3 regions of the Haloactinospora alba genome follow, and region 1 is predicted to be linked to each of the others. Evidence: predicted binding sites of a transcription regulator. Region 1 holds the regulator's gene; each other region holds the start of a gene.
The links. The regulator LexA, encoded in region 1, represses DNA repair genes until DNA is damaged. The targets are predictions, from matches to a motif close to TCGAACANNTGTTCGA.
Positions count from the first base shown of each region.

Region 1 (4,384 bases):
TCGAGCCGTCCCGCCAGTTCGTCATCACAACGTCGCGGCGCTCCCACTCGACCTCGTCGTAGGGGTGCACACCCGGTGTGGTGAAGACGCGCTCCACCTTCAGTCCTTTGCGCTTGCCTTTACCGCCGCGTCCCGCTGTGCCGCTGGTGGTTTCCGTCATCGTCTCCGCTCCCCCTGCAAAATCACCCGTACACGCCACCCGGCGGCCGGGCGGCGCGGTGTCAGCTTCTGGACCGCTCGTCAGGAGTGCTCGCCCGGATCGTCCCGGTCACCGCGTAGTTTGGCGATCTCCTCCTCGAAGTCCGCGACCGACTCGAAGCCCCGGTAGACCGAGGCGAAGTGGAGGTACACCACCTCGTCGAGCTCGCGCAACGGTTCGAGGATCGCCAGACCGATCTCCTGGGCCGGAACCTCGGCGACACCCTTGTCTCTGATCTCCTCCTCGACCTGCTGGCCGAGTTTCGCCAGGGCATCCTCTGTCACGGGCCGGCCCTGGCAGGCCCGCCGGACACCAGCGATGATCTTGTTCCGCGAAAACGGCTCGGTGACCCCCGAGCGCTTGACGACCATGAGCAGCACGGCCTCCTGCGTCGTGAAGCGGCGTTCACACTCCGGGCAGGCCCGCCGCCGCCGTATCGCGGAGCCGTCCTCGGTTGAGCGGCTGTCAATCACCCGGGTGTCAGGATGCCGGCAGAACGGACAGTGCATGCCGGTACGCCTCCCCTGGGGTGGATCAGAGTCTCCACACGCCAACTAACTGGAACAACACAATTCTTGGACGCTTGCTTCCAAGATCATCACTAGATGTTGTGGTTAACTTATGACCACAGGCCGATGTTCGCAACTCCTGACACCGGCGATGCGCGAGGAGAGCTTGCCCACCATGGCAGCGCGGCCCCGTCTTCCGGCGGGCTCCCGGAACATCGGTCTCCACCGCGCCGACCGCGGCGCGGGAGCGGAGGGGGTCGGCGCTACCGGGGGCTCTCCGCGGTGGGGAGGACGAGGGTCTGGCCGGGAACCAGCGTGGAGTCGGAGAGGTCGTTGAGCTCCACGATCTCGTGCACCGTGCGGCGCGGATCCTCACCCGGGCGGATCTGCTCGGCGATCCCCCACAGCGTATCGCCGTCCCGCACGGTGATCGTGGTCGTCGCCGAGCCCGGGAGCATCGCGTTCGGGGTAGGCCCGGACGCGGACGCCCCGGCTGCCACGGCGGTCATGACCACCATCGCCACCCCGACCGTGGCCGCGAAGCACAGCACCGAGACAAGAGCCACACGGCCGCGCCGCGTGAGCCGCATGCCACGACCGCCCACCGCCGCGGCGCGGAGGTCCGTCAACCCCGCGACGGGACTCGTCCCGCAGCTGTCCTGGCGATCCTCAGTGTCCGCCCGCCACTCGGGGATCTCCACCGTCCAGTCGAAAAGAGCCGGTTCAGACATGGTTCCCACCTGAGAACGCAATTCGTTAGAACTAACGTTCGATTAAAACTGTATATCGGCGCGGTTTCATCGCCGATTCGAACCTTTGTTTGATATCCTTTATCGCAGGAATCAGCGCTAGACACGTTCCGCTGCGGTACCCGCGCCGCTCACTGACGCGCACCGGATACCGTCGCCAGACGGCCGACCGTGAGATTCCGCCGATAGCCCTTACACCGACCGCCGAGGAGGCCGGCTGTGCCGGAGGAAAACCACCCGACGCAGGAACCTCGTCCGGACGGGGTCTCCATCACTGCGTTCCGGCCTGCGGTTTCGGGTAGCGACAGCGGCCGGAACTCCTCCGCCCAGCCGAGCAGCGCACCCAGCCTCACAACCCGGCAGCAGAGCGTCCTGAACTGCATACACCGCTACGTGCGGCAGCGCGGATACCCGCCGTCCATCCGGGAGATCGGCGACACGGTCGGGCTGTCGAGTCCGTCCAGTGTCGCGCATCAACTGAAGGTCTTGCAACGTAAGGGCTATCTCTACCGTGATCAGAATCGCCCACGTGCGGTAGAGATTCGCATTCCGGGACAGCCTCCGGTCCGTTCGTGGGAGCACGCGGCGGAGGACCCGGCCTCCGACAGCGCGAGTTCCACCGACGTCCCGGTCGTGGGGCGGATCGCCGCGGGTGGCCCCATCCTGGCCGAGGAGTCGGTCGAGAACACTCTCACCCTCCCCAAACAGCTCGTCGGCGAAGGCCGGCTGTTCATCCTCACCGTGATCGGAGAATCCATGGTGGACGCCGCGATCACCGACGGGGACCTCGTCGTGGTACGGCAGCAGCCCGACGCCGACAACGGTGACATCGTGGCCGCGCTGCTCGACGAGGAGGCCACCGTCAAAGAGCTGAAACGGGAGAAGGGGCACGTGTGGCTCATGCCGCGCAACGCGTCCTTCGAGCCCATCAACGGCGACGAGGCGACGATCCTGGGCAAGGTCGTCGCGGTCATGCGCCGGGTCTGAGCCGAACGCTCCCCTGGGCGCGCCGCACCGTCCGCTCCCCCGCGCCGGCGAACGGGTCTCAGGCACCGTCCGCGGCACGCCGTACCGCGGCCTCGGCCAGTTCCTCAGCCTCGGACAGGACTTCCTCATCGGGGATGGACGAGCTGGCCTGGAAGTCGACCGACGCCGTGTAGCACGTCGCGGTGTACAGGTTGGACACCTGCACCCCCACGCACCCCCATGTGAAACCCGAGTCGAATTCGTACCAGGAGCGGGCCTCGTCCCCGATCCCCGAGAGCTCCTCCGGTGCGTGCTCCTCGGACTCGGCCCGGAGCATCTCGGCCGCGTCCGCGCTACCGTCGTCGCTCCAACCGCCGGTACTGCTCACCATCACCAGCCGCGCGGCGGCGGGGACGACGGAACCGTCCTCGGAGGTGGTCCACTTGCACTGCCGGCCGTCCCGACGCTGGCCCAGTCCGGATATCGGCTCGGCCGTCTCGGTGTCGTAGTCGGCCACCAGCCGTTCCAGGACCTCGCCCTCGGCGACGGTGCATTCCGGAGCGCCGCCGAACTCGCTCCTGGTGGTGGTGAGGGTGACGATCGCCCACACGCCTCCCGCCACCAGCAGCAACGCCAGCACGGCCAGGACGGCGACCATGGCCACCGCGCACCCCCGGCTCCGCTTGGAGGCCAACGTCGCGGCGGAAGACGCTCCCGCCGCGGACTGGCTCTCCGGTGCCGAACCCGCATGGGGGTGAGCCGGCCGCTGCGGCAGCGGCCCGGGCCTCTGGTCGGGACCGCCGGAAGGTGGCTGGCCCATGGGGCGCCTCCCCTTCGTGGAACGTCTCCGAATGTCCTCGTGCTCCGCCGCTGTGCCGGACCACGCCCGCACCAACTATGCCAGGAGCCCCGGCGGGGCTCCGCCCTCCCCGGAGCACCTCGCGGCGTCCCGCCTCCGCCGGACGGGCCAGGCGTGCGGTCGCGGACACACGCGCTTCCCGCCGCGGCCGTGCAGGAACGTGGAAGCTACAGGGCGGAGGCGATCCGGTCGGCGACCGAGGAGACGCCATCCCGCGCCTCGCCGTAGGAGAGCGCGTCCCCGCCGTCGGCCTCCTCGCCGCTGTAGAAGACGCGTACCACCAGGTTGTCGCGTCGGAACGCCACCTCGGCCGAACCCGCCCCCGGTGTACTCGACCAGACCACCGCCTCCGGGCCCACTGACGGTACGGGTTCACTCCTGTCGATCCCGGTGGTGGAGGTGAGACGGGCGAGTTCCTCGCGCGCCGCGTCCGCCCCGCTGACGCCCCCGGCCTTGTCCGTGAAGTGGGCCTCGTAGTCGACGTGCAGGACCCGCGCGGGCGCCTGTGCGGAGTCCACGGAGGTCCACTCGCACGTGGCGCTGTCCGACCCCGCCAACAGCCCGTGCTCGTTGGTCTCCAGCAGCGCCCGCGGCACCACGGACTCCACGGTGTCCGAAGCGAGGGCACCGCAGGCCGGGGCGCTCGCGTACGCGTCGTCGGGGCTGGCCTGGGTCGCCGGTTCCTGACGCTGCCAGACCAGCCCCACGGCGGTCGCGAGCGCGGCGATGACGACCGCCGCCGCGCCCGCCCACAGCCAGTGTCGGGGCCGGGGCCGCTCCACCATCCGCCGCGTCTCCCGGAACAGCGGGGAGAGCCACGTACGGCGGGCGTTGTCGAGCCGCTGCCTCATCGGGAGTCAGCCGACCACGATATTGACGAGCTTCGGAGGGCGTACCACGATCTTGCGAATCTCCCGGTCTCCGACGAAACCCTGCACCTTCGGGGAAGCCAGCGCGCGCCGCTCCAACTCCTCCTCGGAGACGTCGGGGGCGACCTCCAGCTTGTCCCGGACCTTGTTGGCCACCTGTACCACACAGGTGACGGATTCCTGAACCAGCAGCTCCGGCTCGGCGGTACGCCAGTTTCCGATGGCGACCGATC
Region 1 is NZ_VFQC01000001.1:2,474,982-2,479,365, forward strand. Features, by position in the region: gene FHX37_RS11105 (vitamin B12-dependent ribonucleotide reductase) at 1-160, opposite strand, end outside; gene nrdR (transcriptional regulator NrdR) at 241-708, opposite strand; gene FHX37_RS11115 (LysM peptidoglycan-binding domain-containing protein) at 972-1,439, opposite strand; gene lexA (transcriptional repressor LexA) at 1,677-2,444, shown strand; gene FHX37_RS11125 (hypothetical protein) at 2,503-3,243, opposite strand; gene FHX37_RS11130 (hypothetical protein) at 3,450-4,133, opposite strand; gene leuS (leucine--tRNA ligase) at 4,140-4,384, opposite strand, start outside.

Region 2 (4,384 bases), 120 kb from region 1:
GACAACCTGGTCGTCAACATCGACACCGTGCTGTACTACCAGATCACCGAGCCCCGTGCGGCCGCCTACGAGGTGGCGGACTACCTGTCCGCCATCGACCAGCTCACCGTCACCACGCTGCGCAACGTCATCGGTGGCATGGACCTGGAACGCACCCTGACCTCACGCGAACAGATCAACGACACGTTGCGCGGAGTGCTGGACGACGCGACCGGAAAGTGGGGCATCCGGGTCAACCGGGTCGAGCTGAAAGCCATCGACCCACCGCCCTCCATCAAGGAGGCGATGGAGAAACAGATGCGGGCCGAGCGGGACAAGCGCGCGGTGATCCTGCACGCCGAGGGGGAACGGCAGTCCAAGATCCTCACCGCCGAGGGCGCGCGGCAGCAGGCGATCCTGGAGGCACAGGGGGAGCAGCAGTCCGCCATCCTGAAGGCCGACGGTGAGGCCAAGGCGGTCGAGCGGGTGTTCCAGGCCGTGCACCGCAACAACGCCGACCCCAAGCTGCTGGCCTACAAGTACCTGGAGACGCTGCCGCACCTGGCCAACGGGGAAGGCAACACCTTCTGGGTGATCCCCGGCGAGCTCACTCAGGCGGTACAGAACGTCACCCGGGCGTTCGCGGACCAGACGGGCGCCGCCCAGCCGGCGGGGGAGCCCGAACCGGAAACCGGGGCGGAGCCTGCCGACTCGGCGGCCTCCACCCGGGAGGAGGAACGGGTTCCCCAGCTCACCAGCGGTTCGGAGGGGGCCATGGCCTCCTCGGCCGATGCGGAGGAGGCCGCCAGGATGGCGGCCCAGGCGGTGGCCGACGCGCGCAGGGACGCGGAGGAGGCCTCCGCCGCTCGCCCCAGCTCCTCGAAACCGCCGAGCCAGCGCAGCGACGAGGAGTGACGCCCGCATCAGACGAGTAGCAGCTTGCCGGCCGTCCCGCGTCCGGCGAGTGCCTCGTGGGCCCGGGCCACCTCGGTCCACGGGTAGCGTTCGCCCACACGGACGTCCAGCTGCCCCGCGGCGACCCGCCCCAACACGTCACCCGCGCGCTCCAGCAGCTCGTCGCGGCCGGCGACGTAGTGGCCCAGGCTCGGCCGGGTGAGGAAGACCGAACCGGCGCTGTTGAGGCGCTGCGGGTCGACCGGGGGGACCGGGCCGCTGGACTGGCCGAACAGCGCGAGCGTGCCGCGCGGGCGCAGACTCGCCAGGCTCGCGTCGAACGTGTCCGCCCCCACACCGTCGTACACGGCGGCCACTCCGGCACCGTCGGTCAGCCTGCGCACGGACTCGGTGACGTCGTCGCGGGTGTAGCGGATGATGTCGTCGGCCCCCGCGCTGCGGGCGAGCTCCGCCTTGGCCTCGGTGGACACCGTCCCCAGGACGCGTGCGCCGCGCAGTTTGGCGAGCTGGGTGATCAGCAGCCCCGTCCCACCGGCGGCCGCGTGCACCAGGACCGTGTCGCCGGGCTGGACCGGGTGGGTGGAGTGGGTCAGGTAGTGGGCGGTGAGCCCCTGCAGCAGGACGGCGGCGGCCTGCTCCGTGCTGACACCGTCGGGTACCGGCACGGTCCGGTCGGCGGGAACGACGGCGCGCTCCGCGTCGGCGCCGGGGAGCATCGCCCAGGCGACGCGCTGGCCGACCGATATTCCGGTCACCTCCGAACCGACCTCGGACACCGTTCCCGCCCCCTCCACACCGGGAGTGAACGGCAGGGGCATGCTGTAGGCGCCGCTGCGCTGGTAGATGTCGATGAAGTTGACGCCGCGGGCCTCGACGTCGACGACCACGTCGCCGGGGCCGGGCTGCGGGTCGGCTACGTCGGCGAGGCGCAACACCTCGGGTCCGCCCTGTTCCTCGATGCGGATGGCGCGCATGCGCGAACTCCTTAGCTGGGCCGGTTGGTGGCCGCTGTGGCGGCCGTCACCAGGGGAGGCTATCGGTTCGCGGGCAGGGCGCGCCGCGGCGCGCTGTTCCTGGGGACACGACGGTGCCGGTTGGTCTCGTACATAGGTTCGACTATAATTCGAATACGCGTTCGAGTTCGGAGGGTTCGTCGTGGCAGCACGGTGGAAGCCTCCGGGGAGGGGTCCGGCAGGTGGGAGAGTTCTGCGACGTGCCGATCAGCGTGAGTGAGCAGGAGGGGCGTCCGGTGCGTTTTACCTGGCGAGGGCGGATGTACACGGTCCGTCGGGTCGTCGACTACTGGGTGACGCTGCGTTCCGACTGGGACCCGGCGACACACGAGCAGCCTCCGGGGCGGGTGCACTGGCGTGTGGAGGCGGGCTCGGACACCTCGCGGGGGATCTACGAACTGAGGCACGAGAAGCCGAGCGGCCAGTGGCACGTGGCACGGGTTCGGTGCTGACGCTGCCCGTTCCCGGGGGAACGGAGCACGGGCCCCTGAACGCGGGCCCGTGCCGCCCGGGAAACCGTGTTTTGGTAGACAGCAGGAGACCGCCTCCCACACTCGCGGAGTTGCCATGCTCAACGTCTCGATCCTCGACTACGTCCTCAACCCTCCCGGGACCAGCGCCCACCAGGCGCTGACCGAGGTGGTGGAGTCCGCCCAGCTCGCCGAGCGGCTGGGCTACGGCCGGGTGTGGTTCTCCGAGCACCACAACGCGGCAGGGATGGCCTGCACCGCCCCGGAGCTGATCATCGGCCGGGTCGCCGCGGCCACGTCCCGGATCAGGGTCGGCGCGGGCGGGATCATGCTGCCCAACCACGCCCCGCTGCGGGTGGCCGAACTGTTCAACACCCTGGAGGCGATGTTCCCCGGCCGCATCGACCTGGGACTCGGGCGGGCCCCGGGAACGGACGGCGTCACCGCCATGGCGTTGCGGGGGTCCCGGGAGGCGGTGGCCAACGTGGACTTCGCCGCCCTGGCGGCGGACCTGTTCGGGTTCCTGGACGGTGACCTTCCCGCGGACCACCGCTTCGCCCGGGTGGCCGCCACACCCGAGGTGCCCCAACCACCCCGGGTGTGGATGCTGGGCTCCAGCGACAACGGGGCGGGCTACGCCGCGGAGCACGGGCTGCCGTTCTCCTTCGCGCAGCAGATCAACCCGGACTACGCCGTGCCGCTGCTGCGGCGCTACCGGGACTCGTTCCAGCCCTCCACCCGGCTGAGCACCCCCTACAGCAGCTTCTCCGTGATCGCCTTCGCGAGCGAGGACGCGGACCTCGCCGAGGACTTCGCCGCGTTCTGGTCGCTGACCATGACGAAACTGCGTTCCGGGGAGACCACCCCGACCCCGTTGGCGGAGGCGCGGGAGTTCCGGACCACCTCCCGCTACCGGGCGATCCGGCGGGCCATGGCCGACCGGATGTTCGTGGGCGAACCGGGTGAGGTCGCCGGAGGCATCCGTGCCGTGGCGACCCAGGCCCACGCCGACGAGGTGGTCATCGCCACCCCCATGCCCGACAGCGCCGCACGGCGGCACAGCCTGGAACTGCTCGCCGGCGAGTTCGGCCTGGGCGGCGGGTAGGGAAAACCCGTGGCCGCGGCGGGTGCGGCGGGTCTAGAGTGCCGCTATGGCTCGATGGCCGTCACCGGCAGCGGTGGAGGAGACAGTGGTCGGGTTCCAGGCGCTCGGCGCCCGCACCCGGCGCCTTCCCGCGAGCCGCTGCCTGCGCAACAGCCACGCCCCGTCCGCGGGAGAGTGCAACCTGGTCACCCACATCACGGAGACGACGCCCGCCGGCCTCGCGCGCGAGCTCGCCGAGGCGGGAACATGGCTCGGAGACCGCGACTCCCGCATCCAGGTGGGACCGGCGAGCGCGGCGGCGGAACCGGCACTGCTGCTGGCGGGATGGCGGTACCGCAGCACCGAGCTGGCACTGGTGCTCACCGGCCCCGCACCCCCACTGCCGCCCGCTTCGGTGACGCTCACCGCCGCTGCCACGCGCGACGACTGGGAGCAGCTGGGACGGCTGTTGCGCATGGACCACGAGGAGGAGGCCGCGACGGAGGGACGCGTGCCGGTCCCGCCCGCCCACACGCGCCAGAAACTGGCGTCCCTCCGGGCGAAGGCACCCGCGGCTCGGTACTGGATCGCCCGCAGCGCCGGGACCCCGTGCGGTTTCGTGGCCTCCTGGCCGGGGCACGGCGACATGGGCATGGTGGAGGATCTCTTCGTCCACCCCGACCACCGCAGGCGGGGGATCGCGACCCGGATGCTGGGCCACGCCGTGGCTGACGCCCGGAACCGCGCCGGAACGCCCCCGGAGGGCCCCTTCCCCGTCCTGATCCGCGCGGCCGCGGACGACGAGCCCAAACACCTCTACCACCGGCTCGGGTTCGAACCCGCGGCGGTACTGCGCTCCTACCAGGGACCGACGGGTGACGGCCCCGCCACGGCAGAGTGATGAAGGCCTCGCGCGGCGGTCG
Region 2 is NZ_VFQC01000001.1:2,591,897-2,596,280, reverse strand. Features, by position in the region: gene FHX37_RS11655 (SPFH domain-containing protein) at 1-894, shown strand, start outside; gene FHX37_RS11650 (quinone oxidoreductase family protein) at 903-1,868, opposite strand; gene FHX37_RS11645 (DUF6504 family protein) at 2,108-2,359, shown strand; gene FHX37_RS11640 (LLM class flavin-dependent oxidoreductase) at 2,475-3,482, shown strand; gene FHX37_RS11635 (GNAT family N-acetyltransferase) at 3,529-4,362, shown strand.
Region 2: the regulator LexA is predicted to act here: its motif matches at 2,018-2,033, upstream of FHX37_RS11645 (DUF6504 family protein).

Region 3 (4,384 bases), on a different contig from region 1:
TTCCCTATCCTGCTGCCATGAATCGTTCTCCCCACCACTACCAGCACCACCGCAGTCAGGCGCCCCACCACCAGGGCGGGCACGAGTGGCCCCCTCCCGAGCACCCGTCGGCCACGCCGATGTCGCCCGGGGCGGGGTTCCGCGACCACGCGCGCCAGCTGCTCCCCTGGCTGCCCGGCCTCGCCGGGTGCGTCCTGGTCGTTCTGCTCTTCAGCACGCCGGTTTTCTCAGCGCTCACCCCGGACCTCGGAAGCGCCTTCGCGCTGGGGCTCCTGTTCAGCCTGGCCGTTGCCGCGGCGGTCCTGGCCGTACTGGTCCGCAGGACGCGCCGGATGTTCACCGGAACCACTGTCGTGGCCTCCCCCACCGGGGCGGAACTGCGCGACCGCGCCGGGTACGTGAACTCGGCTGAGGTGGGCCGACGTCGTCCGGGTCGGCCCCGTTGTGGACAGGCGCTCCCGCATGTACTCCACCATGAGGGACGTGTCGGTGGACACGGCGGTGGCCCTGGGGAAGGCCACGAGCCTGAAAGTCCGCTCCCAGGTCCTCATCGGCTGGGGAGAGCGCTGGTTCCCCGGCAGCGCCCCCTCCCACCTGCGCGGGGAGCGCGCCAGGCAGCCGCGTAACCCCGACACGGGCCAGGAACTGGTCACTGTCTCGTTCACTGCCGCCGGCCGCGCCGACCGGTCCAACCCCCTGCTCGCCCACCTCCGGCACTACCGGCCCGACCTGCTCCACTGACCGCGCGGCCCGCCGGGTCCGGACCGGAACACGCCTCCCGGCACACCGGGGCGCGGGACCCGGGACGGAGGTGCGGGGCCGCGTCGGAACCGCCCGTCTGCACAATAGTGGTATGGCCCTGAAACCGGCTGACATCCGCAACAAGCAATTCCACACGGTGCGCCTGCGTCCTGGGTACAAGGAGGAGGACGTCGACGCGCTGCTCGACCAGGTGGAAGCCACCCTGGCGGCGCTGCACGGCGGCCCCCGGACCGAACGGTTCGTCACCGCCGAGGAGGTGGAGGCGTCCCGGTTCCGCACCACACGGTTGGGACCCGGTTACGACGAGGACGAGGTGGACGCCTTCCTCGACCTCCTCGCGGCCGAGTTGCGCGCGCTCGGTCTGAGCGCCGACACCGGACCGCCGCAGGCGGGCCCGCCCGGTGCTGGTGGACCCCCCGGCCCCGCGGCTCCTCCCCACTACCAGCCGCAGCACGGCCCACCGGGACCACCGGGTCCACCGGCCCCACCAGCGCCACCGGGAGTCCGGCCGCCCGCTCCTCCCGCCTCTGCCGGTCCGCCACCAGGCCCACCCGCCGGAATCACCCCCTCGGGCATCCGGGATATGGCGTTTCCCGCGACCCGGGCCACCACCGGCTACGAGGAGCAGGAGGTGGACGCGTTCCTACGCCGCGCGGAGGGAACGCTGGAGGCCCTGCTGAGCGGCGCCCCGCACAAGGCCACCCTCACGTCCGCCGACGTCGACCGGGCCCGGTTCTCCACCACACGGGCGCGACCGGGGTACGACCCCACCCACGTGGACGCGTTCCTGGACGACCTCGCCAACGAGCTCCGGCGCCTGGGAACGTAGGTCCCCGGAGCCCAGAAGGTCGATGGCGGCGCGGCACGGTGGGTCCGGCCTTCCCACGCCCAGGCCGGGCGTTCCGGTGCGCGAACCGCCCGCGGCGGTTTACGGGCGCAGGCCCGCCAGGAACAGGTCGGCGAAGTACGCGCCGACGTCGGCGCCGCTCAGCTGACCCTCCGGGTTGTACCACATGCCGAGGTGGTGCACGGCGCCGAAGTACTGGGTGACGGCGAGCTCGGCCGGGACGTCGGTGCGGAAGACACCCGTGCGTTGGCCCTCGAGGACCATCTCGCGGAAGCGCTCGTGGTAGGCGCGGCGCTCCTTGCGGACCGCGTTCTGCCGGTCGGGCGAGAGCATGTGCAGCGAGCGGAAGAAGATGACGGTGTCGTCCAGGTTGCGCACCGTGGTGTGGACGACGTCCGCGGCGGCGGCGTGCAGCCGCTCCTCGACCGGGCCGGAGGCGTTCGCGTACTCGTTCAGCCGACGCGTCTGCATGGCCAGCACGCGCTGGTACACCGCGAAGAGCAGGTCCTCCTTGGAGGAGTAGTAGTGGTACATCGCACCCTTGGTGACCCCGGCGGTGTCCACCAGCTCCTGCACCGAGACCCGTTCGAAGCCGCGCTCGGCGAACAGCCGGGATGCGACCGACAGCAGCCGTTCCGGCACCGGAGCCGTGCTCACCCGGGGCGCGGCCTCCTGATTCCCGCTTGCTTCCGTCATGCTGCCCATCCCGCTTTCTGTGACGCCGACCCCCAGGATAGGCGTACCGGCCGGTCGGTGCCGGGCAGTGGCGGCGTCCGGAGGGACGCGACACGCCCGGGGGGGCGGTCGGGACGCCGCGCGTGTGACGGATGTGGCAATCTGCGCGCCACGGGCCCGCGCCGCCGTAAAGTGGGGCGCAATCGGACTCCGGACGTGTGGCGCACCTACTGGGAACTCGAACGTGTGTTCGATACCCTGACCGCGTGAGCCTCTACAACGAACCGATCGACGTCCGGAAAACCACCAGCGGGCATCCGGCCCTGTTCACCTGGCGAGGCCAGATGTACCGGGTACGGCGCATCATCGAGACCTGGGAGTGCACGGGAGGCGACACGGCCGGGGTTCCCGGCGGACAGACCCGGCTCGTCCGGGTCGCCGCGGAGACGGACCGGGGCGACCCCAGCATCGCCGAGATCACTGTCGGTCCCGCGGAGAACCACGGGACGATGCGCCGCCTGTGGTGCTGACCCCGTCGCCGGGCCGCGACCGGGGCGTGGCCCGGCGACCGGCACGGTGCCCCGCGGGGCGGCCTGCCGGCGGGAGCGCACCTCGGCAACCGGTCCTTCACTGACCGACGGGGTCCGACGGGCCGGGCTCCGGGGCGGCGCCCGCGCTGCGGGCTTCGAGGGTGGTGGTGTCCAGCGCTGAGGGGAGCGTTGGCGACGGGTGGCGCCGCCGACGGAACTAACCGGCCTGCTGCTTGGCCTCCAGGGCCTCCATCGCGTTGACCGCGGCGGAGACGGTGTTGTGTACCGGAACCTGGCGGTGGAGTCCGACCAGGCGTACGACCTTGGTGACCCGTTCGTTGGGAGCCGCGAGCGCGAGGCTTCCGCCCCGCTCCGTGACGGCCCGGTAGGCGTTGATGATGACGTTCAGCCCGCTGGAGTCCATGAAGTCCAGCTCCGAAAGGTCGAGGATCATCCACGGGCCGTGCGTGTCGACATCGGACAGGACATGTTCGTGGAGGTCGCCCGCAGTGGCGATGTCGAGGTCGCCTTCGACCTTGACGATCACGCTGTGGTTCTCGACCCGGGTGCTCAGCCCAAGCCTGTGCACGTTCACTCCTCCCAGCCCCACACGGTGCGGGGTCCCCTTAAGTGTTCAACCGTACGGAACGGCATGGCGGAGGCCGTCGGCTATGCCCGCGACCCCGGCCCCAGCACGCCTGGCCTGGCGAACAGGGTGCCCGGAGAGTCGACAGGCACGGCTCCCGCTGGGCTTCCGTAAGTCTCTGGCCACACACGGTATTAGGCTATCCGGCCGACGGGAATGCCATCGCGGAAGATATTTTCTCCCATATAGGTCATATCAGACAGAGGCAAAGCGTGACCAACCTCACGCCATATTGCGCTACTCCCCAGTAGGTTCGCCGTCCGAGTCCCCCGGGTCAGTGACGAACGCGTCCAGTGCCCGTTCCGCGGCAAGCGTAGCCGTCACCTCCCCCGAGCGAAGCTCGGCCTCCAACCGCGGCAGCAGGTCACGCACCCGCGCGTGCCGCGTCAACCGGTCCATCAGCCGCGCCTGCAGCTGTTCCCACATCCAGTCGACGCGCTGCCGGGCGCGGCGGTTGACGAACTCCCCCGCGTCACTGAGGACACGGCGGTGCTCGGTCACCGCGTTCCACACGTCCTCCAGCCCGTCACCGGTCAGGCCGCTGCAGGTCAGCACCGGCGGCTGCCACGAGGGGTGCGGCGGCTGCAACAGCTCCAACGCCCGGGACAGTTGGCGCGCCGCCGCCCGCGCCTCCTGCCCGTGCGGACCGTCGGCCTTGTTCACCGCCACCACGTCGGCCAGCTCCAGCACCCCCTTCTTGATGCCCTGCAGCTGGTCGCCGGTACGGGCCAGGGTGAGGAAGCAGAAGCAGTCCACCATGTTGGCCACGGCCGTCTCGGACTGGCCCACCCCGACGGTCTCCACCAGCACGGTGTCGAACCCGGCCGCCTCCATCAGCACCATGGTCTCCCGGGTCGCGCGGGCCACACCCCCGAGCGTGCCCGCCGTGGGGGACGGGCGCACGAACGCGTCCGGGTCTCCCGC
Region 3 is NZ_VFQC01000003.1:42,676-47,059, reverse strand. Features, by position in the region: gene FHX37_RS20690 (hypothetical protein) at 228-497, opposite strand; gene FHX37_RS20685 (hypothetical protein) at 484-741, shown strand; gene FHX37_RS20680 (DivIVA domain-containing protein) at 854-1,591, shown strand; gene FHX37_RS20675 (TetR/AcrR family transcriptional regulator) at 1,691-2,305, opposite strand; gene FHX37_RS20670 (DUF6504 family protein) at 2,551-2,814, shown strand; gene FHX37_RS20665 (STAS domain-containing protein) at 3,032-3,403, opposite strand; gene meaB (methylmalonyl Co-A mutase-associated GTPase MeaB) at 3,698-4,384, opposite strand, start outside.
Region 3: the regulator LexA is predicted to act here: its motif matches at 2,523-2,538, upstream of FHX37_RS20670 (DUF6504 family protein).